DNA from 2 places in the Paenibacillus sp. P32E genome. Region 2 is predicted to be linked to the other one. Evidence: predicted binding sites of a transcription regulator. Region 2 holds the regulator's gene; the other holds the start of a gene.
The links. The regulator LexA, encoded in region 2, represses DNA repair genes until DNA is damaged. The targets are predictions, from matches to a motif close to CGAACATATGTTCG.

Region 1: the regulator LexA is predicted to act here: its motif matches at 3,171-3,184, upstream of A3848_RS11600 (YhjD family protein).

What each region holds. Positions count from the first base shown of each region.
Region 1 is NZ_LVYY01000011.1:11,650-16,967, forward strand. It holds gene A3848_RS11580 (YkvI family membrane protein) at 1-1,121, opposite strand, end outside; gene A3848_RS11585 (xanthine phosphoribosyltransferase) at 1,302-1,874, shown strand; gene A3848_RS11590 (hypothetical protein) at 1,979-2,296, shown strand; gene A3848_RS11595 (hypothetical protein) at 2,413-2,631, shown strand; gene A3848_RS11600 (YhjD family protein) at 2,691-3,146, opposite strand; tRNA gene A3848_RS11605 (tRNA-Leu) at 3,325-3,408, shown strand; gene A3848_RS11610 (DUF7002 family protein) at 3,480-4,175, opposite strand; gene A3848_RS11615 (GNAT family N-acetyltransferase) at 4,258-5,160, shown strand.
Region 2 is NZ_LVYY01000007.1:180,828-196,544, reverse strand. It holds gene A3848_RS08770 (YmaF family protein) at 1-105, shown strand, start outside; gene A3848_RS08765 (hypothetical protein) at 464-727, shown strand; gene A3848_RS08760 (hypothetical protein) at 839-1,057, opposite strand; gene A3848_RS08755 (hypothetical protein) at 1,470-1,697, shown strand; gene A3848_RS08750 (hypothetical protein) at 1,804-1,989, shown strand; gene A3848_RS08745 (hypothetical protein) at 2,116-2,334, shown strand; gene A3848_RS08740 (hypothetical protein) at 2,450-2,914, shown strand; gene A3848_RS08735 (hypothetical protein) at 3,010-3,387, opposite strand; gene A3848_RS08730 (L,D-transpeptidase) at 3,540-3,878, opposite strand; gene lexA (transcriptional repressor LexA) at 4,116-4,742, opposite strand; gene A3848_RS08720 (LysM peptidoglycan-binding domain-containing protein) at 4,982-5,395, shown strand; gene A3848_RS08715 (DUF896 domain-containing protein) at 5,506-5,679, shown strand; gene A3848_RS08710 (hypothetical protein) at 5,764-6,291, shown strand; gene A3848_RS08705 (HAD family hydrolase) at 6,328-7,113, shown strand; gene A3848_RS08700 (FixH family protein) at 7,337-7,759, shown strand; gene metH (methionine synthase) at 7,946-11,323, shown strand; gene rnz (ribonuclease Z) at 11,522-12,484, shown strand; gene A3848_RS08685 (TIGR01457 family HAD-type hydrolase) at 12,785-13,573, shown strand; gene A3848_RS08680 (Fpg/Nei family DNA glycosylase) at 13,619-14,434, shown strand; gene A3848_RS08675 (deoxyribonuclease IV) at 14,424-15,278, shown strand; gene A3848_RS08670 (cyclic-phosphate processing receiver domain-containing protein) at 15,275-15,619, shown strand; gene A3848_RS08665 (thioredoxin family protein) at 15,616-15,717, shown strand, end outside.

The DNA of each region.
Region 1 (5,318 bases), on a different contig from region 2:
TATTTCCGTGTAATCCGGATCACTGGTTTTACCGCAACAATCGTGATCCCTTTGACGTTAGTGGCAGGGGGATCACCTTTTTGTGGAGGCGGTGACATCGGAGCGCGGAGCAACATTACGACCCACACCAGCGAGACGGCGCCGAAGATGGGATAGAAAATAGAAAGCAGCGAGCTGAAACCAAACTGGCTGAACACATAGCAGATTAGCATGAGGATCGGGGTCACCAGGGCGGGGGCGATGGGCAGACGCTGCTCAAGCTGTGTACCGACGCCATAAATATCAGCCACAAAGGTACTGAAGATCTCCATGAATATTAGCATCAGATAGATCCCCTGCACCACTGGACCAAGGCGGACCGCGATGCTGCCCATCGGAATCTCGAACTGAAGAATGCCCGGCATCTGTGAGCTCATGGCAAAATGTGCAGCAAGTAGCATGAAGCCGATGCCTACCCCCCCGAGAATCCCGCCTCTCCGCAGTGCTCTCTCATCATTCGTATGCCGGGCCAGAGGTACCAGTACGGCTTGTGCCATGCCCAGATTAAAGGCAGTGTAGAGAAGCGGCGACATCCAGGCGCTAAAGGGGCTGTGATCCGTCGGTAGAAACAAGAACCGATCTGCACCAGGGACGTTCAGCGTATTAAAAATTATAATTAGCGACAGAGTAAGCATTAACGGCACAACCAGACTATTGATTTGCAGGATGCCTGAAATCCCGCGCTTCAGCAGCAGATAGGACCCGAGAATTGTCAGCAGGAGGCCTGCCTGATAGGGCATTCCGAGATGCTCCTGAAAAATAGCTCCTGCCCCGGCCAGCATAATGCTGTTGACACCGATCAGGATGATCATCGTGAACAGGCTGATGCTTTTGCCGACACGCTCACCGAAGAGATGGCGGTTGAAATCTTCATAAGAGTCTGCTCCGATGCGCTGGCCGATAATCATCATTTTGGTGCCGAGCCAGATGAACAAGGCCGTGGAGAGCAGGATGGTCAGCACGGCCCAGTGCCCATATCTTGTAAAGAACCGAAGGATCTCCTGGCCGGTGGCGAATCCGGCACCTACAATGGTGCCAATATAGGTGAAAGCGATTTGCAGAGTACGGACATGGGATTTCATGGCTCCCCTCCTTCATTGTACTGCAAAGATAAAAAATGGCTGTGCCAAAGGATAGCCTTGTGCAGTCCATATAGTACAGGTTATGATGATGAGCAGAAGGACATGACTTCCGCCTAATGCTTAAATAAGGTTATTACGGTGGACGTCTGGAATTATAAAGGGTAATGGAGGTTCAAAATCATGGAATTATTGAAACAACGGATTTTGCAGGAAGGGGTCGTCCTTTCCGATCAGGTGCTGAAGCTGGATGCGCTGCTCAACCACCAGGTTGATCCTATGCTGACGATGGAAATGGGACGGGAGTTTGCCGGGAGATTTGCTGATGCTGGAGTTACACGGGTGGTTACCGTGGAATCCTCGGGTATTGCCGTGGCATTTGCCACCGCTTACGAAATGAAGGTACCACTGGTGTTTGCCCGCCGCAAAAAAACACTGTTAGCTGATCCGGATGCGCTGTGCGAGAGAGTGCCTTCATTCACCAAAGGCATTGTTACAGACATCATGCTCTCCCGTCAATTTATCTCTGCGGATGACAAGGTGCTGTTCATTGACGATATTATCGCAAATGGCGACGCCGCACGCGGTCTCATCAAAATCATTCAGCGCTCCGGCGCAGAACTGGTCGGACTCGGTGTAGTTGTGGAGAAAAGCTTCCAGGCCGGAGCCAGAACCATTAGAGAACAGGGTATCCGTCTGGAGTCGCTTGTCCGGATTATGTCTCTTAGTGAAGGAACGATTGTCTTTGACGAATAAAGGATGACAATTAGAGGAACATAGCCTATTTTTTTAACAACTGCTTTTCACTCTATAAGTTTTCCTTTATAATAAAAATTAGACATGAGAGAGGAGGCGTCACAATGGGGAAAGAACCGGTGACAGAGCAATTTTTTATTGATAAACTAACCGAGGCCAAGGATCATTTCGAGCGTGCGCTGGATTGCAAACATACGGAATTCGACGACCTGTATCCCTATATGATTGAACATCCTCAGTTTTTCTGGTACAAACGTTACGTCGCTTGGTCTGAACTTTTGACGATCACAAGCTTGTGTGAAGAATTGTCCTTCAATTGGAGACAGAAATTCACTGATCATCAAGTGGAATATCTGGAACAACGTGTGATGTCCGCTAAAGTTCTTGACTTCTGGTTTGAGAAGAATGAAGCGCTGATATAGAACTTCATAAGATATAAGGTTAGAACTGCAAGTAACTAGACCCGAATGACTACTCATTGGGGTCTTTTTCACGGGTGGATAAGGCTAGCAATGTGTTGAAAGGAGACTTGAACTTCATGATTAGTGACGAACAGCTGGATGCCTACCGGATTTCCGGTGAGAAGATCCGTGTTGTACGCGATGCACTGGAGAGCAATGATGTAAAGGGTATTGTTCTTGCCTGGGACGAGTCTCAGGTGATGATACGCCGTCCCAATAAGCGGATAGTGAAGCTTGACCGCAACTATGTGTACCAGCCCTTTGCCGAACCCAGACAAGAGCCGGAGAATATATAAGACGCAGCAACAGCCCCGTCCGGTTATGGACGGGGCTGTTGCTATTGGCGGTGTAGATCTTAAATGGATAAAGCCATCTGCTCCACAGCTTCTTCCCGGGGGAGAACGGTTAGCTCGGGTGTCAGGCCGAGGTAAGCACGCATCCGCAGCATCATTTCATTACGGAATCCGGGCCAAGGGATATTCATCTCGCCGGTGTATCCCCGGCAGGAATATTGGGCCTCTACACCCCGTTGATCTTGACGGATGGTTGTGATCTTCAGATGATGCGAGGTAAGCTCACGAGTGACCTCCTGGAGCATCAGTGAGGTCTTCTTCGTTGCACCGGATACCAGCTCCATGTAGAGCTGTGGTGTCTTGAATAACCCGCTCTTGCCGATGACCCGGCAATCGCGTTCAAATACTTTATGAATGAACGTAAGCAGCAAATAGCTTCTGACAAGGGACTTTTCGTCTTTGGTTATATCTTCGGGGATTGTTGGTGTAGTTAGTGGATTTCTCTTGGTAGTCGCCATATAAATCACCTCATTTATAGTATGCGAACCTTTGTTCTCATTATACCCCGTATTCGCAAATAAAAGCAATATTTATACAGAAATTAATGTATTAAAAATAATTGCATAAAAATATTGACTCAGACATCTTCGAATGGTATGATCTATCTTGTGACTGCGAAATTAAGTCATTGAATATGCGGTCATGGCGGAATTGGCAGACGCGCTGGCTTCAGGTGCCAGTGATAGCAATATCGTGGAGGTTCGAGTCCTCTTGACCGCACTACGGTTTACACAAGCATCCCTTCTTTTGAAGGGATGCTTGTTTTTTATGCTCGAATGCTCTCACATTATTTAGGAATGCGGAGTCGAAGGCAAAACCAGCGGTTCATGGATGGCCCTCCAAGCTGCTGGCACCAGCTCCTGACCGGAACAGTAGATTGTCTGAAGATAGCGGCTTAACGGAGTGAGCGAATACTCAACAAGCACCTCTTTGATCTCGGAGGGCTTTGCCGGAATCGACGGCCTATTCTCTGTCATGAACTGTCCGATGGGCAGCAGCATCTCACAGCTCTTGCGGTAGGACATCCGGTGCGGGTATCGGGGAGAGCTCCCGGAGTCATATTTGGACAACCGGATATGATCGAAGTGATCCGTTAAGAGCTTAAGGGCATCAAATTTCAGAATGGCAAAGGTCTCTCCTGGTTCTCTGCGAGAGTACATAGCTGCCATGGACATACAGTCGCGTTCAGTTGGCCACAGGAAGACATGGCTGTCCAGACAGGCGCGGAACTGTTCAGCCGTTGTTCCTGCTTCCATAGCCTCGGGGGTGATTCGAAGATGGGAGTTCAGCACTGCATGCTGGCCGTTATAGACTGCCTTCCGGGCTTCATTCCGGCGTATGCCGTTGGCATATTCGGGGTACAGCAAGGCCGATGCGAAGATCCCATCCAAGGCAGCCATACCCTGCAGGTTGCTTGCTCTGGTAAAATGATACAGGGAGGCTCTCAGCGGACTTTTGGTAATGGCAGCAATGATACAATGGTTCATAGTTGTTTTTACCCTTTTCGGTTGATTGAACTTCTGATACTTTTAGAACAGCAGTATAACAGGCTGGAAGGATGATAAGCAAATGAAGATTGAAGCGTTAAGTGAGCATAGGAGAGACGAGTTTTTGGATTTTTGCCGGAAGCACCGGCCGGATATTGACGATTCCTTTTTATATGAAGAGCAGCTTGCTGAGTTTGAACTGTCGGAAGAGAATCCCACCTATGTGGCGATAAATGAGCAGGGTGCACTGGTTGCGGCCGCTTCGCTGATTTTGAATGACTATAACCGCAGAGGACGAAAAGGCCGTTTTCGGATTTTTCAGGCGGATACCGCTGAACCTGACATTTACCGGGAGCTGCTGCAAGCCATACTACGGCATACGGCAGGTTTGGATAAGCTGGATATATTTGTACCAACGGTGAATGCAAGAGAGACGCACAATATGCTTGCTGCCGGCTTTGCTGTGGAGCGCTATTCCTATTTGCTTGTCCGTAATGAAGCATTTGTTCCTGACCTCAGCTTGCCCACCGGATACGAAATTAAGCCTTTTCGGCCTGGAACCGATGAGCCTGACTGGTGCGGGGTGAGAAATGCCGGCTTTGCCAAACTGAAAGGGAGCGAAACACCGGCCACTCCGGAAATGGTGACGAATATGATTTCCCGCAAGGACTACATTGAAGGCGGTCTCATGATTCTTCGCCATAATGGTCAAGCGGTCGGCGTTGTCCGTGGAGCAGACGATGAATATGAAGGATCTCCGATCATGAACATTGGACCACTGGCTATACTTCCGGAGTATCAAGGTAAAGGGCTGGGGAGAATTCTGCTGAGAGCGGCATTGCGGTTCGCCAAGGAACAGGCCTATACGCAAACAGTGCTGTGTGTAAACGCGGAAAATGAACGTGCCAAGGCCCTGTATATTGGAGAGGGCTTCAAGCAGGTGGAGGCTGCGGCTTGCTTCGCCTACGATTTGACAGCTAAATAGCAGAAAAGATGAAGCGCCTGGGAAACCGGGCGTTTTCTTTTTTCTTTTCCTTTTTTATAAGCTGAACCTATAAAATTCTTCGTTTCAACATTTACCTTTGAGGAAGGAGAACCACTTTGTGTGTAGAAGACGACAGGATAACTAACGGGTTCAGAAAG
Region 2 (15,717 bases):
GGTAATGGCAAGCATGTCCATTTTGTTACGGGTCTCACTACTTTAAATGATGGCCATCAGCACCAATTTAATTTTGCCACTTTGATTCAAGAACCGCTTATTTAAAATGATCATTGCCCCGTCAGTGTAATGGCGGGGTTTTAATGGTGGGTGCGCTTAATAAGGAAGAGGGAAAATGAGTATTTTATTAATGTGGATGGGCTTCTGGCGTATCGGTGATGTACTATTCATTCACAGAATGTCCGAAATCAATTATACTTAGGCTGTTATTTACTTCTGATCACAAGCGTAAAGGGTTTCACGATCAAGCCGTTCTAAAGGCGGGACGATCAAGCTGTCTATGAATCTTATATAGAATTGTTTACTGATCATTGGGATTTCGCTGGCCACCTTAGTGGAGCTTAAGGCGAAAATAAAGTTTCATTGATTGCAGCCGTGAATAATAGTGTGAGGAGTGAATCCTGTGAAAAGTGAATATCTCCAATATTTTGGCGGTTTGTTATTGGTGGCGGGATTAATTGTCTCTATTCCAATAGCAGTCGACGCAGAAAGTGTACTGACTGGTGTGTATATAGCTATGTGGTCGTCTATTGCGGGAATGTTTTTTATTGGTTTTGGGGAGTTGCTCCGTTCTATACTGCGGATTGAACATCGGATCGCGGGTCCACGTCCCCGCTTTGATCCACTGACCGGGCAGTATGTAGATACCCCGCGCGACAAGCACTAACCGATTCAACTTAAAAAATACGCGGATAACTAGATAGGGAACAATTGTTCGTAAATGGATATCGCTAAATAAATGAAAAGCCCCGTTTGCCGGGGCGCTTTAAGTTCTGAGTTAAGAATTTGCATATTTTATTATTTCATCAGGGATCTCGGTTTCGCCTAGAATTGATTCAACGGCTTTCCAGGCTTCTGCGAACTGTTTACCGGTATAATGGGTGCGGTTGCTGGCCGGGTTTGAGAGTGACATGTCAAAAACGATATACTCGCCTTCCTCCTCGATCACCCTAAAGCTGACGGCACGGTCTTTTTTTTGTATCCGTACTTCTTCCAATGTGCATCCTCCTCATATCCAATCTGGGAACAAACTACCTTAGTCTTATCAAATCACGGGCAGAAAGGCAAGCAAAGTCATGAAAATGACACGCATATCCGCGGAAGCACATCATTTTGAACGAATACCAAAAAAAGAAGAATAATGTTTTTGACAAAATAAGCCTGCTAAATCGTTTACATATTGTTCCATGCGGCTGTATACTACCTATAGAATGAAATATGACCCGCATGCATATTTTTGTGGTTCAGCTCTGATTATTGGGATGATAATCGTGGTACTATGTAGGTGATTATTTGTTATTGTAGTGTAATACTTGTCCGAACGGATTTGCTGCTTGGGATTCGTACATAATTGCTTGAAAATGTGTAATTTATGAGCAGTGGGAAACAGTAGATAAGGAGGAGCTGTTTTGAAATCAACATATAAGGTTCTGACGAGCGATGCCGATTTGTTCGCGGCAGCTCTCGCACAAGTGAAGGTATACGTTGTTCAATTGATTGAAGGCAAGCCGCATGTCATAGCAGATTATGCCGGTCCTGTTCAGAGATGGACGCCTGAAGATGTACTTGTTGCAGGAATGTGTTACAGCCGGGAAGGGTTTGAGTTCAGAGTCCGTGTGCCAAAGAAGCAAGAATGACGGACAAGTTCAACGTTAGTCCAGATCAGTTGACAGCCTGGGTATACAGGTAAACCATTCCAAGTGTCGAATTAATAGAATAGATAGAAATAGGAGGTGGTTCATTGTGAGTGCAGTTCATTATGAGCTTCAATATGTGAATGGACAAATTGAAGAGCTGGAATCCACATTCAAGACGGCGGAGGAAGCACGGGCACATCTGAAATCTAGTGGACTTACAGAATGGATTATGGCGGGCGGCAAACACATTAATCCGGCGAATGTGATCTCTATAAAGGTCAAGGAAGCTTAACCTGACTCTGAGAGCTGCTGAAAAGCGGCTCTTTCGTTTTATGATCTGTTATTGTTGCCAGATAACACATACCAATGTGTCTGCTCTTGCATCTCTTATACTATAAAACGTAAAAGAGGTGTAATGATGACAGAACGCGAACGTGCGAGAATCCGCAGAGCTATCAGTTTGCTGCGGACACAAAGAGCTATTTTGCTGGAAAGACTGGAAGAAATCAATGAAAACTTGCGCCGGGTGCCAAACCCAAGCCGTGCCAGACGTGAGCTGCTGGCTGCGAGAGCTTCCATACGGGAAGCGTTACGCTTAAACGCTGCGGCTATCCGATTGCTTAGAAGTGTGCTGTAAGGTTTAATGCTTAGATCTTAACCTTTAAAAGAAGTCTTGGAATCTAAGGCATCCCCCGGGATGCCTTTTCATAGGTGTGAAACCGGTTATCTTACATAAGTGGAAGGTGATAGAGATGGAAAAAGATGAAGATGTTACAGTGATGAATATTTCTAGGGAAGATGTGGAAAAGGGAAGACTGGAGAATTATTTACGGGAATTCAAGAAGTATGAGAAAAAGAAAATGCGCGGGAAGGTAAAGCTCATATTTAACGGGTATGAGCAGGATCGCAGGGAGATTTATCAGATCCGTGAGATTACGAATTGGGTGGATCGTCTGCTGAAAAATGTTCCTCACTTGTTCTACTTTTTAAGCAGGGAGAATTATAGTATGCGCATTGTCTTTTTCTGCTTATCTGAAGTGGTAGGGCGCTCTGGGGTAGAAGTGTCGATCACCAAGGAACAGGGCCGAAGATTGATTGAGAAAGTTGCCAAAAGTGCAGTAGTCTACGCCAGGAAGCTGAAGGAGCCGGAAGAGGTGCAGCTTGTACTGGCTAAAGGCATTCTGGATGAGCTTGGATATGAGCAGACTCAGCAATAAGAACAATGTGCTCCCGGGTCGTGAGTGGTATAAGCCTGAGATTCACCGGGAGACATTATCCGTCTATTACTTCAATATGTAATCATAAACAGGTTTTACATGAAGTTGAAGGACGTTATTTGCTCGGCATAGACAATCAGCTGCTTATATTCAATTTCAGTTCCAAAGCTGGCGAAAGGCCGTACAATTACATTATCCAAAACTACAAAATTGTAATTGAAAGTCTTTTCAGGATGCTCAGCACCCAAGTAGGAAATGTATTCATCAACGATGACATCGTCCATCAATGATTTGAGGTTAAATACATCCTCATTACTGCTGGTGTTCGAAGCTACGTTGCCTTGAATGCTGCCGAAGGCAGTAAGGATATTGACTCTGCGTTCCCCATGATTATTGTTCAGTAAAAGATTGGAGAGCTTACCTAATGCGTCGACCTTGAAGTCGACATGGGTTCTTATTTTGGATTGATTCAAACCAGACACTTCCTTTCAAGATTTAATTTACCAATATACAGGTTTCGACATATTACTCCGCTTTTCCTGTTTGTATGCAAAATAAATGTTTGAACATGAAGGACACCTAGTGAGACGTTGATAAATGTCTCGCTAAGGTGTCCTTTGTGCAGTTATTCCCGAATAGTTACGCGGGTTCCAATGGGAACTGTTGCTGCGAGGGATAACACATCTTCATTGTACATGCGAATACAGCCATGGGAGACCTTTTTACCGATGGAGGAAGGGTCATTGGTTCCGTGAATCCCATAATGGGGTTTGGATAGGCCCATCCAAAAAACTCCGAAAGGGCCGCCGGGGTTTTTCTGTTTGTTGATAATGGTATATTCTCCAACTGGAGAAACGGACAGCATCTTGCCTATGCCGACAGGAAAACCTCTAATTACAGTGTCATTGTCCAGAAGATACAGCATTCGCTGTGACAGATCGATAATGATTCGATAATTGGGCATTTTGATCAACACTCCTTTTATGATCAGGATATGAGTGGAGTGTAGAGAGAGTTCTGGAAAATTAGATAGAAAACCTATAGCGAACAGTTGTTCCCCTTCGGTTAATCAGGCAGAGGGTAACAATATAGGCCAACTATTAGTACTAAATAGTGTAAAGAAAACAATTGGTAGATTGGAGGAAAATGAAAAAACTGTTCCGCTATTGAGCGGAACAGTTATAAATGAGACGGGGACTTACTAATGAATATCGCGGAATAGGCCGATAACTCTGCCCAGAATCGTAACTCGATTCAGACGTAGAGGCTCATAAGCCGGATTCTCCGGCTGCAGACGGATATGGTCACGTTCTTTGTAGAAGGTCTTAACTGTTGCTTCATCTTCTTCAGTCATGGCAACGACGATATCGCCATTATCTGCTGTCTGCTGTTGGCGGACGATTACATAGTCACCATTCATAATGCCAGCGTCGACCATACTGTCACCAAGAACAGACAGCATGAACACTTTGTTATCACCTACATAATGAGTAGGCAGTGGAAAGTAGTCCTCGATATTCTCTGTTGCTGTAATCGGTACCCCGGCGGTAACCTTTCCAACGACTGGAATGCGTGTTACCGTCTGAACAAATTGATGAACATTCTCGGAATCCTCTTGTCCCAGCAGTTCTATTGCACGCGGTTTCGTTGGATCACGGCGGATAAGCCCTTTCTTCTCCAACCGGTCCAGGTGACCGTGTACCGTGGAGCTGGAAGCCAGTCCTACAGCTTCACCGATTTCCCGGACAGAAGGCGGATACCCCTTGCTGCGGACTTCGTTACGAATAAATTCCAGGATCGCCAGTTGACGACTCGAAATCTTTGACATCGGAATCAACCCCATATACTATGTTTGGGAAAATTATAACATAGAACTTCCGTTCGTACAAACATAAGTTCTAAAACGATCGGGAATGGCAGCTGGAGAATGGAAAAGCGGAGTGGATATAACAGAAAAAGAGGTTCGAAGAATAAGGGAACAATTGTTCGAAAAAAGTATTGATCAAAACACATGTTCGTGTTATATTAATTTCGAAAGTAAGAACAAGTGTTTGGAGGTCGGTTAATATGTTAAAGTACAGCACATACCGTAGTATTTACGACGAGGTTCATGAGGACCAAACAGCGAGAGCCCGTTCTGCATACAATGATAGACTAGATATGAAGAATCTTCTTTCCTCTTTAACAGCACCTTGCCGCAGATTGCTCCGCCAGGACACAATTGTAAAGCTGGCCTTGATTTTTCTGTTAGTGATTTCCGGATTTACTGTGGTAGGCAATGTTTTTGCGGGATCGGTGTTGTCGGCCAAGCAGGAGAAGAGGGTTGTTGTTGAACGCGGGGATACACTTTGGAGCATAGCACTTAAGAATAAACCGGCTCATATGAAAACGGCTGTATATATAGAAGGAATCAAACGGACGAGCGGTCTTAAGAACAGCAATATCCAAGCCGGCGATGTGCTGAGTTTACCTGTATATTAATACTGATAGAGTACCTATAGATGGATACCAGGAGCTTTCAGGGGGTAGACCTTGACAAGCTCTTTTTCTCATGGCAAAGTTAGAATGAATTTATAGGGGAGGGGAACATATTGAACATTGACGAATTGGTCGCCCGCATCAATGAATTAGCGCGCAAACAGAAGAGTGACGGCCTGAATGAAGAGGAGCTTACGGAAAGAGCCAAGCTTCGCGAGATCTACCTGGGTAATATCCGCAGTAACTTCCGTGCTCAACTTAATAATATTGAAATTGTGGACAAATAAGCGCATGAACAAGGCAACAAGGCAGGAGTTAATGATGCTCTGTTCCTTTTCATAGATATTATAGGATGACTAGGGGGAACTGACATGGCCCGTTCTTGGGAAAGAATGGTTCAACGCAACACACAGCAAATCAACAAGCAACGCAAGAAGCAAGGGAAAGATTCCATCTATGCATCAACCACTTCTGCCGCTGCAAAGAGCAGCGATATTTTTAAAGGCCGCAATATTGTATTTCCGGTAATATTGTTGATGCTTGGCATCATGTTCTGGGTAGTTGGTTCCATAGATGAAGCTAAAGGCAGCGGCATTCTTGCCAACTGGCTGGGAGTGGTACTGTATTTCCTGCTTGCGGCACTGCTGTTTTTCCGCCGTCCATATTTGAAGGTTGAACGTGCCAGACTTGCCACCATTAAATACAACCGTGAGCGTCAGCTTCCAGCAGCGGATATTGAAAAAATTACCGTTACCCGTGGTGCAGTTTCCATTAAGTATAAAGGTAAACGCACACAGTGGGTATTCTCCAGGCTGTTCAACCGTTATGACATTAATGCAATGGGTGAGCGTCTGGAGCAGTTCGCCAAGCAGAATCATGTAGAATATGTGAACGAATAGAAAGATACGTCCTGCATAGGGAGAGGGAGAACTATAATGCCGATTTCCGCCGTACTCTTTGACCTTGATGACACACTGCTCTGGGATGAGCGTAGCGTTGAAGAAGCATTTCGTTATGCCAGTGAAGCAGCAGGTGAATCCGTCGATCCTAAGGAACTGGAAGCAGCTGTCCGCAGGGAAGCGAGGAATCTGTATGAATCATATGAAACGTTTCCGTTCACCAAGCTGATTGGGATCAATCCTTTTGAAGCGCTGTGGGGGAATTTTACAGCAGGTGAACAGCTTGAATTCCGGAAGATGGAGCAGCTTGCTCCTGTCTACCGTAACGAATCCTGGCGCCGCGGGCTGGCAGCACTGGGTGTGGAGGATGAAGCGCTGGCTGCAGAGCTGGCTGCTAAATTTGCCGCAGAACGCCGAAGCCACCCATACATGTATGAAGAAACGCTGCATGTACTGGATCAGCTCAAGGGTAAGGTGAAGCTGCTGCTCTTGACGAACGGGTGTCCTGCATTGCAGCAGGAGAAGCTGGATGGTGTGCCTGCGTTGATTCCGTACTTTGACCATATTGTGATTTCAGGCAATTTCGGTAAAGGCAAACCGGACAAAGGGATATTTACACATGCGATGGAACTGCTTGATATTTCGCCGGAGGAAGGAATTATGGTTGGCGACAAGCTGACTACTGATATCCTTGGCGGTCTTGGCGCAGGCCTGACTACCGTATGGATTAACCGCACCGGTAAAGAAACTGATCCTGAAATTACACCGGACTATCAGATTGGTCATCTTAGTGAGCTTCTTCCGCTTGTGAAATCTTTATAGTATCTCTTCCAAAAACCGTTATCCTGATCAAATGGGGATGCGGTTTTTTTAGCATGTAAATAAATCTCGTGTGTATCAGTGGCGATGTGACCATTCTCACAAATTGGGGCGGGAAAAAGAGTTGGATTACTGATTATCTGAATATTATGTGTATAATAGAAAAGAAATGCTTCACAGATATGTCAGTATGATATTAACCTACCTTGATTCGGAGGGATTCCAAATGATCCATCAAAGGAAGCTGGCAGCATTTTTATCGGTAATGATTACAGTAGCTCTTTCAGGCTGTTCAGGAGGCGGGAAGACGGAGAGTCATATGCATACTGTGGCAAACATGTCTATGGAGCCTATAAAAGTAGAGTTGAATTGGAGCCCCCAGCAGGTTACTGCAGGCCAGAAGGTGAGTTTTGAAGCGCTGGTGACACAGGAAGGCGAACCAGTGAATGATGCAAAAGAGGTTCTTTTTGAAATCAGAAGTAACAGCAATACGGACAAGAAGTTGGAGTTCGCTGGGGAAGCAGCAGGGGATGGTACATATAAGGCTGAAGGAATAGTAGAAACAGCTGGCGAGTTTACGGTGACTTCCCATGTAACTGCTCGGACACAGCATTCTATGCCCAGTAAAAAGCTTGTGGTTCAGCCATAATACAACAAAACCTAAGGCGGGGGGCTGCCGCCAGCAATAACAGATAATGTAGATTGGAAAGGAAGGCTTTTCGAATTCCTTATATTCTGCTAAACTTACTCTAATGTTTTACTGGGGGGATAGAAAGTGGCTAAATTCACACTTGCTGAAAGCTTACAACAGCGCATACTGATTCTTGATGGAGCAATGGGTACGATGATTCAACAGGTGCCGCTTACCGGTGCGGATTTTGGCGGAGAAGAGCTTGACGGTTGTAATGAAATGCTGGTGCTCACCCGGCCTGAGGTCATACAGGATATTCATGAGAAATATCTGGAAGCCGGTGCGGATTTAATTGAGACGAATACTTTCGGTGCGACTTCTGTCGTGCTGGCCGAATATGATATTCCACAGCGGGCACGCGAGATCAATCTCGAAGCCGCCAGACTGGCCCGGAATGCCGTAGACAAATATGATACAGCTGACCATCCGCGCTATGTTATCGGGGCTATGGGACCAACAACGAAGACCCTTTCAGTGACTGGTGGTGTCACATTCCATGAACTTGTGAAGAGCTATGAGGAACAGGCGGTCGCGCTGATCGACGGGAAAGTGGATGCGCTGCTGCTCGAAACTTCCCAGGATACACTCAATGTGAAGGCGGGAAGTATCGGCATCCGCAATGCTTTTGAGCAGACGGGGGTAATGCTGCCGGTCATGATCTCCGGGACGATAGAACCGATGGGGACTACACTTGCCGGGCAGAACATTGAAGCTTTTTACATTTCACTGGAGCATTTGAAACCTATCTCCATCGGGCTCAACTGTGCGACCGGACCTGAGTTTATGCGTGACCATATCCGTTCACTCTCGGCAATCTCCTCAGCAGCAGTAAGCTGCTATCCGAATGCAGGTCTGCCCGACGAAAACGGTAATTATCACGAGTCGCCGGATTCTCTTGCCCGTAAGCTTGCCGGTTTTGCCGAGAAGGGCTGGCTCAATATTGCCGGGGGTTGCTGCGGAACCACACCGGACCATATCCGTGCAATGGCTGAGGCGCTTGCGGTGTATCCGCCCCGTGGTCTGGATGGACAGCATCCGCCGGCACTTTCCGGGATTGAGCCTGTATATATTGAGAGTGACAACCGCCCGTATATGGTGGGTGAACGCACGAATGTTCTTGGCTCGCGGAAGTTCAAGCGGCTGATTGTGGAGGGGAAATATGAAGAAGCTTCCGAAATCGCCCGGGCTCAGGTGAAGAGTGGTGCACAAGTGATAGATGTCTGTGTTCAGGACCCGGACCGTGATGAGAGTGAAGATATCAAGAAATTTCTGGAACTGGTGGTCAAAAAGGTAAAGGTTCCGCTTATGATTGATACCACCGATCCCAAGGTAATTGATCTGGCACTACAGTACTGCCAGGGCAAGGCGATCATTAACTCCATTAATCTTGAAGATGGTGAAGAAAAATTCGAGCTGGTCACTCCGCTGATCCATAAATATGGCGCTGCCATTGTTGTGGGCACCATAGATGAAACGGGACAGGCTATTAAAGCTACGGATAAGCTGGAAGTTGCGAAACGTTCTTACGAGCTGCTGGTTAATAAGTATGGTCTGGCGCCGGAGGATCTGATTTTTGATACACTGGTATTTCCTGTAGGTACCGGGGATGAGCAGTATATCGGTTCCGCCAAGGAGACAATCGACGGTATCCGTCTAATCAAGGAAGCCCTTCCTGAGGTGCATACCATCCTGGGTATAAGCAATGTCTCGTTTGGTCTGCCTGAAGCGGGTCGCGAGGTGCTTAACTCGGTATTCCTCTATGAATGCACTAAGGCCGGACTGGACTATGCCATCGTGAATACGGAAAAGGTAGAGCGGTATGCCTCCATTTCAGAACAGGACCGTTATCTGGCTGAGCAGTTGATCTATAATACAAATGATGATACGTTGTCCGCATTCGTTGCCGCTTTTCGCGGGAAGAAGGTGGAGAAGAAGGAGAAAATCTCCAGTCTCTCCTTGGAGGAGCGCTTGGCCTCCTATGTAGTGGAAGGGACCAAAGAAGGCTTGATTCCCGATCTGAACGAAGCTCTGAACAAGTCGGGTCCGCTGGAGATCATTAACGGTCCGTTGATGGCTGGAATGTCTGAAGTTGGCAGACTGTTCAACAACAATGAGCTGATTGTTGCAGAAGTGCTGCAAAGCGCTGAAGTGATGAAGGCGTCTGTCAACCATTTGGAACAGTTCATGCAGAAGGATGAGACATCTGTAAAGGGTAAGATCATGCTGGCTACGGTTAAGGGTGATGTGCATGACATCGGTAAAAATCTGGTGGAGATCATCCTCTCCAATAATGGTTACGAGATTATCAATCTGGGTATAAAAGTACCACCGGAGAATATCATCGAAGCGTTTCGGCGGGAAAAAGCGGATGCGATTGGCCTGTCCGGCTTGCTCGTGAAGTCGGCGCAGCAAATGGTGCTGACTGCTCAGGATTTGCGTACCGCAGGTATCGATGTGCCGATCATGGTTGGCGGCGCTGCATTGACACGCAAGTTCACCAAGACACGTATCCGGCCGGAATATGACGGTCTGGTGCTCTATGCCAAGGACGCCATGGACGGCCTGGATATCGCCAACCGGTTGATGAATCCGGATGAACGTTTGAAAATTGAAGAGGAAGTGCGCCTTGAAGCTGAGGCGGCGGTAGCCGTGGCTCCACAGCAGGAGCTGCCAGTGCTGACAAGGGCGGTCCGTTCCAAGATTTCGGCGGATGCTCCGGTCTTTACGCCGCCTGATCTGGAGCGGCATGTCCTGCGCAATTACCCGTTAGGACATATTATTCCTTATGTAAATATGCAGATGCTGCTGGGTCATCATCTTGGACTGAAGGGTTCAGTGGAAGCTCAGCTTGCTGCTGGTGACCAACGCACAGTGGAACTCAAGGAGACCGTGGATAACATTCTGCATAAAGCGATGCTGGAAGGTACGATAACTCCGCAAGCCATGTATCAATTTTTCCCGGCTCAAGGGAATGGCAATGACATTCTGATCTACGATCCGCAGGATACAGCCAAGGTACTCCATACCTTCACTTTCCCCCGACAGAATGTGGAGCCTTATCTATGTCTGGCAGACTTCTTGAAATCCGTTGACAGCGGAATTATGGATTATGTCGGTTTCCTGGTGGTTACGGCAGGTCATGGTGTCCGCGAAATGTCGGCTGAATTGAAGGACAAAGGCGATTATCTGCGTTCCCACGCCCTGCAGGCGGTTGCGCTGGAGGTAGCTGAAGGTTTAGCGGAGCGCGTTCATCATATGATACGGGATACATGGGGGTTCCCGGACCCGGCGGATATGACCATGAAGCAAAGACACGGAGCCCGGTATCAAGGCATTCGCGTATCCTTCGGTTATCCTGCTTGCCCGGATCTGGAGGATCAGGGACCTCTATTCAAGCTGCTGTCACCTGAGGACATTGGTGTCGAGCTTACTGAAGGCTTCATGATGGAGCCCGAAGCTTCGGTGTCGGCGATGGTGTTCGCGCACCCGGAAGCGCAGTATTTTAATGTGGAGAAGCAATAAGCTTCCGTCCGGTATACTCATTCTGTAGGGATTGCACCCTATTAGAGCGGAACCTCCCGTAACCGGGAGGTTTTTTGCTGGAGCTATACGTTTACCGGAAAGATGATTTTTTGTCCCAAAAAGGGTAAAATTCTCTGCATGAGATTCTGCTCTACAGCATTTGAAGCGTTTTTAAAAATATAGAGAGGAGGAGCATGAGTGGAAATATACTTTTTGGGTACAAATGCCGGGGTTCCAACGCTACAGAGGAATGTAACTTCGGTTGCACTCCGCTTGTTGGAAGAACGCCGAAGCTTCTGGATGTTCGATTGTGGAGAAGGTACGCAGCACCAGGTTCTACGATCCCCGCTTCGGCTGGGAAAGCTTGAAAAGCTGTTCATCACCCATCTCCATGGTGACCATCTGTTCGGATTACCGGGTCTGTTATCCAGCCGCGGATATCAAGGCGGTACAGGACCGCTTACGGTGTATGGACCTCCTGGTCTAAAAGCCTATCTGGATATCTCCTTGTCAGTCAGCCAGTCCCGGATTCCATATGCAATTGAGATTGTTGAACATAGCGGAGGCCTGATCTTTGAGGATGACAGCTTTAAGGTTGAGGCTGGATTGCTGGAACACCGGATCGACAGCTATGGTTACCGGGTGACGGAGAAAGACAGTCCGGGCAACCTGAATACAGAAATACTGCAAAGCTATGGTCTGAAACCAGGACCGCTCTATGGCTTATTAAAAAAGGGGCAAGATGTAACGAATGAGGAAGGCGTCCTGATCCGTGCAGCTGAAGTGGTGAATGCTCCGAAACGAGGCCGAATTATAACCGTCCTGGGAGATACAAGACCCTGTAAGGGGGCTTTACCGCTTGCCTTGGATGCGGATCTGATCATCCATGAGGCAACCTTTGGCCACGATCTGAAGGATATGGCTTATCAGTATCATCACAGCACTGCCGTACAGGCCGCCGAGCTGGCCCGCGATGCAGGTGGGCGGGAGTTGCTGCTGACTCATTTCAGTTCCCGCTACACTTCACAGGAAGAGCTGCTGCCGCTGCTTATGGAAGCGCAGGCAATCTTTCCTCAGACGCTGCTGGCTGAAGAGTTCGGCACCTTTCCGGTATACCGCAGATCTCCGGGAAATCCTCAGGAGAATGATCCGGGAAAGTGAATTATTTTCCGGGAAAGCGCAGGAAATGACAGTGCCATGCCAAAAAAAGACTGGCGGGGCGGGCGTTCGATAGTGTTCGACGAGGTGTGTTAAATTTTAAGGATTAGCAGGATGAAAAAGAAACGAAGAAGCAAAGATATTGGCGAAAAAGCTTCATGTTATGCGTGTGGAATACCCATAAGCCAATTCTTTTTCCATATAGAACGACTGGCTAATTGGTTGAAAGCTATAGAGGAAAACAGAAAATTAATAAGATTTAATATTAATGGAGTGAACTAAAAATAGATTAGGAGGGAAGCTATGAAATCTGTTGGGGGTTTGTTGATTGATTTGGACGGAACATTATACCACGGAGGCCGGATGATTCCCGGTGCAGATCTGCTCATTTCTTCACTTCGCAAGGCTGGAATACCTTATTTGTTTGTAACGAATAACTCTTCCCGAACTCCGGCTAGCGTAGCGGCTCATTTACGTGGAATGGGCATTGAAGCAGAGCCGCATGAGGTGTGCACTTCTTCATTGGCGGCTGCACGCTATATTGCCGGAGAATCACCAGGAGCAACTGTGGCGATACTTGGGGAAGAGGGATTGATCGAGGCCTGCCGCGAAGCGGGGCTTGCCTTGGTGACTGAAGCGCCGGAGTATGTTGTACAGGGCATTGACCGGTCTTTTACATATGATACCCTGGCACGGGCTTCCCGCTGGATTCGTGAGGGGGCAAAGTTTGTGTTAACGAACCCGGATCTGATGCTTCCCTCCGATGACGGCGTCATGCCTGGAGCAGGGACGCTGGGGGCTGCAATCGAAGCGGCAAGCGGATTTTCTCCTGTAGTCATTGGCAAACCTGAGGCGCATCTCATTACCTACGCTACGTCCCTGCTGGGAATTGATCCGGGCGAGGCCGTTGTGATTGGAGACAATATGCGCACAGATATTTCCGCAGGAGCGCGCGCAGGCTGCCGGACCATCCTTGTGCTGACGGGCCTTACGACTAGAGACAATCTGGAAGACTATCAGCGCCTTACCGGAGTGAACCCGGATGAAATTTGTGCCGATTTAGCTGAACTTATGCTTGCACTCGGTGTATAATGTCAAAGGTGTGCTTATACCTATCTACGAAGGGAAGATATCATTATGCCGGAATTGCCGGAAATGGAGAATTACAGAAAGCTGCTTAGCCAGCATCTTATAAATGTCCCAATTACAGGTGTAACCGTAAATCGGGAGAAAACGATCAATATGGAGACCGAAGAATTCACCCAGGCGCTGCTTGGGGCACGCATTGTATTTGTGGAGCGCAGAGCCAAGCATATTCTGTTCCATCTTCACGATGGCCGCAGGCTGTTGCTGCATTTGATGCTCGGAGGACTTCTGTTCTACGGGACGGAGGAAGAACGGCCTGAACGCTCAACACAGGTAGAGCTTGCATTTGGAGAGCACATTCTGTATTTTATGGGACTACGGCTGGGATACTTGCATCTGCTGTCCGTTAAGGAGAGCGAAGCGGCAATGGGCAAACTGGGGCCTGAACTGCTGGACCGGCGCATGACGCGGGAACGGTTCGCTGGACTTCTGAAAGGACGCCGGGGGGCGCTGAAGAGCCTGATGGTCAATCAGCAGGTTATGGCTGGCATTGGCAACTGCTATGCTGATGAAATCGCTTATGATGCCAAGCTCCTGCCAACAACACTAGTACAGAACCTGACACCGGAAACGGTGGGACGGCTGTATGATAGTGTACGCAAGGTGCTGACGGAAGCCACTGAAATCGGCGGCTATATGGAGATGCCGTTTATGACCGGGGATACAGTTACCGGTTCTTATAATGATCAGTGCAAAGTGTATGACCGTGAAGGCGAGCCATGTCTGCGCGGCGGGGGAACCATTGTCAAAATAGAGCTGTCCGGACGCAAGGTGTTTTATTGCCCGGATTGCCAGCATGACGAATAAGCCCAAAATTGGGGCACATGTCAGCACTCGCGGCGGATTTGGGCGTGCAGCCCGGTTTGCCTGGGAGAGCGGTGCGGCGTGTTTTCAATATTTTCCGAAGAATCCGCGCAGTCTGCGGTTGAAGCAGCTGGACTTAAGCGATGCGGAGAGCTGTGCGTCCTTTTGCCGGGATAAGGGAATGGTGTCGATCGCGCATACTCCTTATCCAACCAATCTGGCGGCCACAGCGGCATCCAGGACGATCATGGTGGAATCTCTGCTGAACGACCTGGAGATTGCCGAGGCCTGCGGTTCACTGGGCATTGTGGTTCATTTTGGACATTTTAGCGGCATAGAGCCGTTACAGGGCTATCAAAATATTATACAATGTATTAATGAAACGCTGGAAAACTGGGACGGGCAGGCCAAACTGTTGATTGAAAATCAGGCTGGCAATCATGGCAAGGAGGGCAAAACGCTGGAAGAACTGGTCAAAATCCGTGAACTAAGCCGTTACCCGGAGAAAATCGGTTTTTGCCTGGATACCTGCCATGCATTCGCCGCCGGGATCTGGAATCCGGAGCATACGGAAGAATTCATTCAACGAGGCACAGTTCTTGGCTATTGGGAGCATCTTGTGGCTGTTCATCTTAACGATTCAATGTATGCATTCGGCTTACAGAGGGACAGGCACGCTAACGTCGGCATGGGCTGTATCGGTGATGATGGCTTGCGCAGTCTGATGATTGCGGAACCTTTTCGCCGGGTAGCCATTGCTCTGGAGACCGGGAAGGGACCGGATGGAACTCACCGGCAGGAGATTGCTGCAGTACGTACGTGGTATGAAGAGGAGGGGCAGCAATGATCAATCTGTTCATGGACGACTACCGAAAACGGCCCGAGGGCTTCGCGCTGGCACGTTCTACGGAGGAATGTCTGATGCTGCTCCGTGAATGTGAAGTTGAACTCTTATCTTTGGATTATGACATGGGGCCTGATGATTATAGCGGAAGTGAAGTAGCGAAAAGAATCGTACTGGAAAAGCTGTTTCCCCGCGAAATATATCTTCATACCTCCAGTCTGCAGGGACGCCGGGAGATGTACGAAATTCTGTATCCTGCTATTCCTGCTGATGTTGGGCTCCACAATGGTCCGCTGGATCCGTCCAGACTTCTGGAGATTGCCTCAGGGGCGGTAAACGGATGATAGAGATGAATCAACAGGAGCTGCTGAAGGTACTGGAACGGGAGGGTGAACCTCTCGTTGTGTTTTTGTATACTCCGTTGTGCGGAACTTGTACAGCT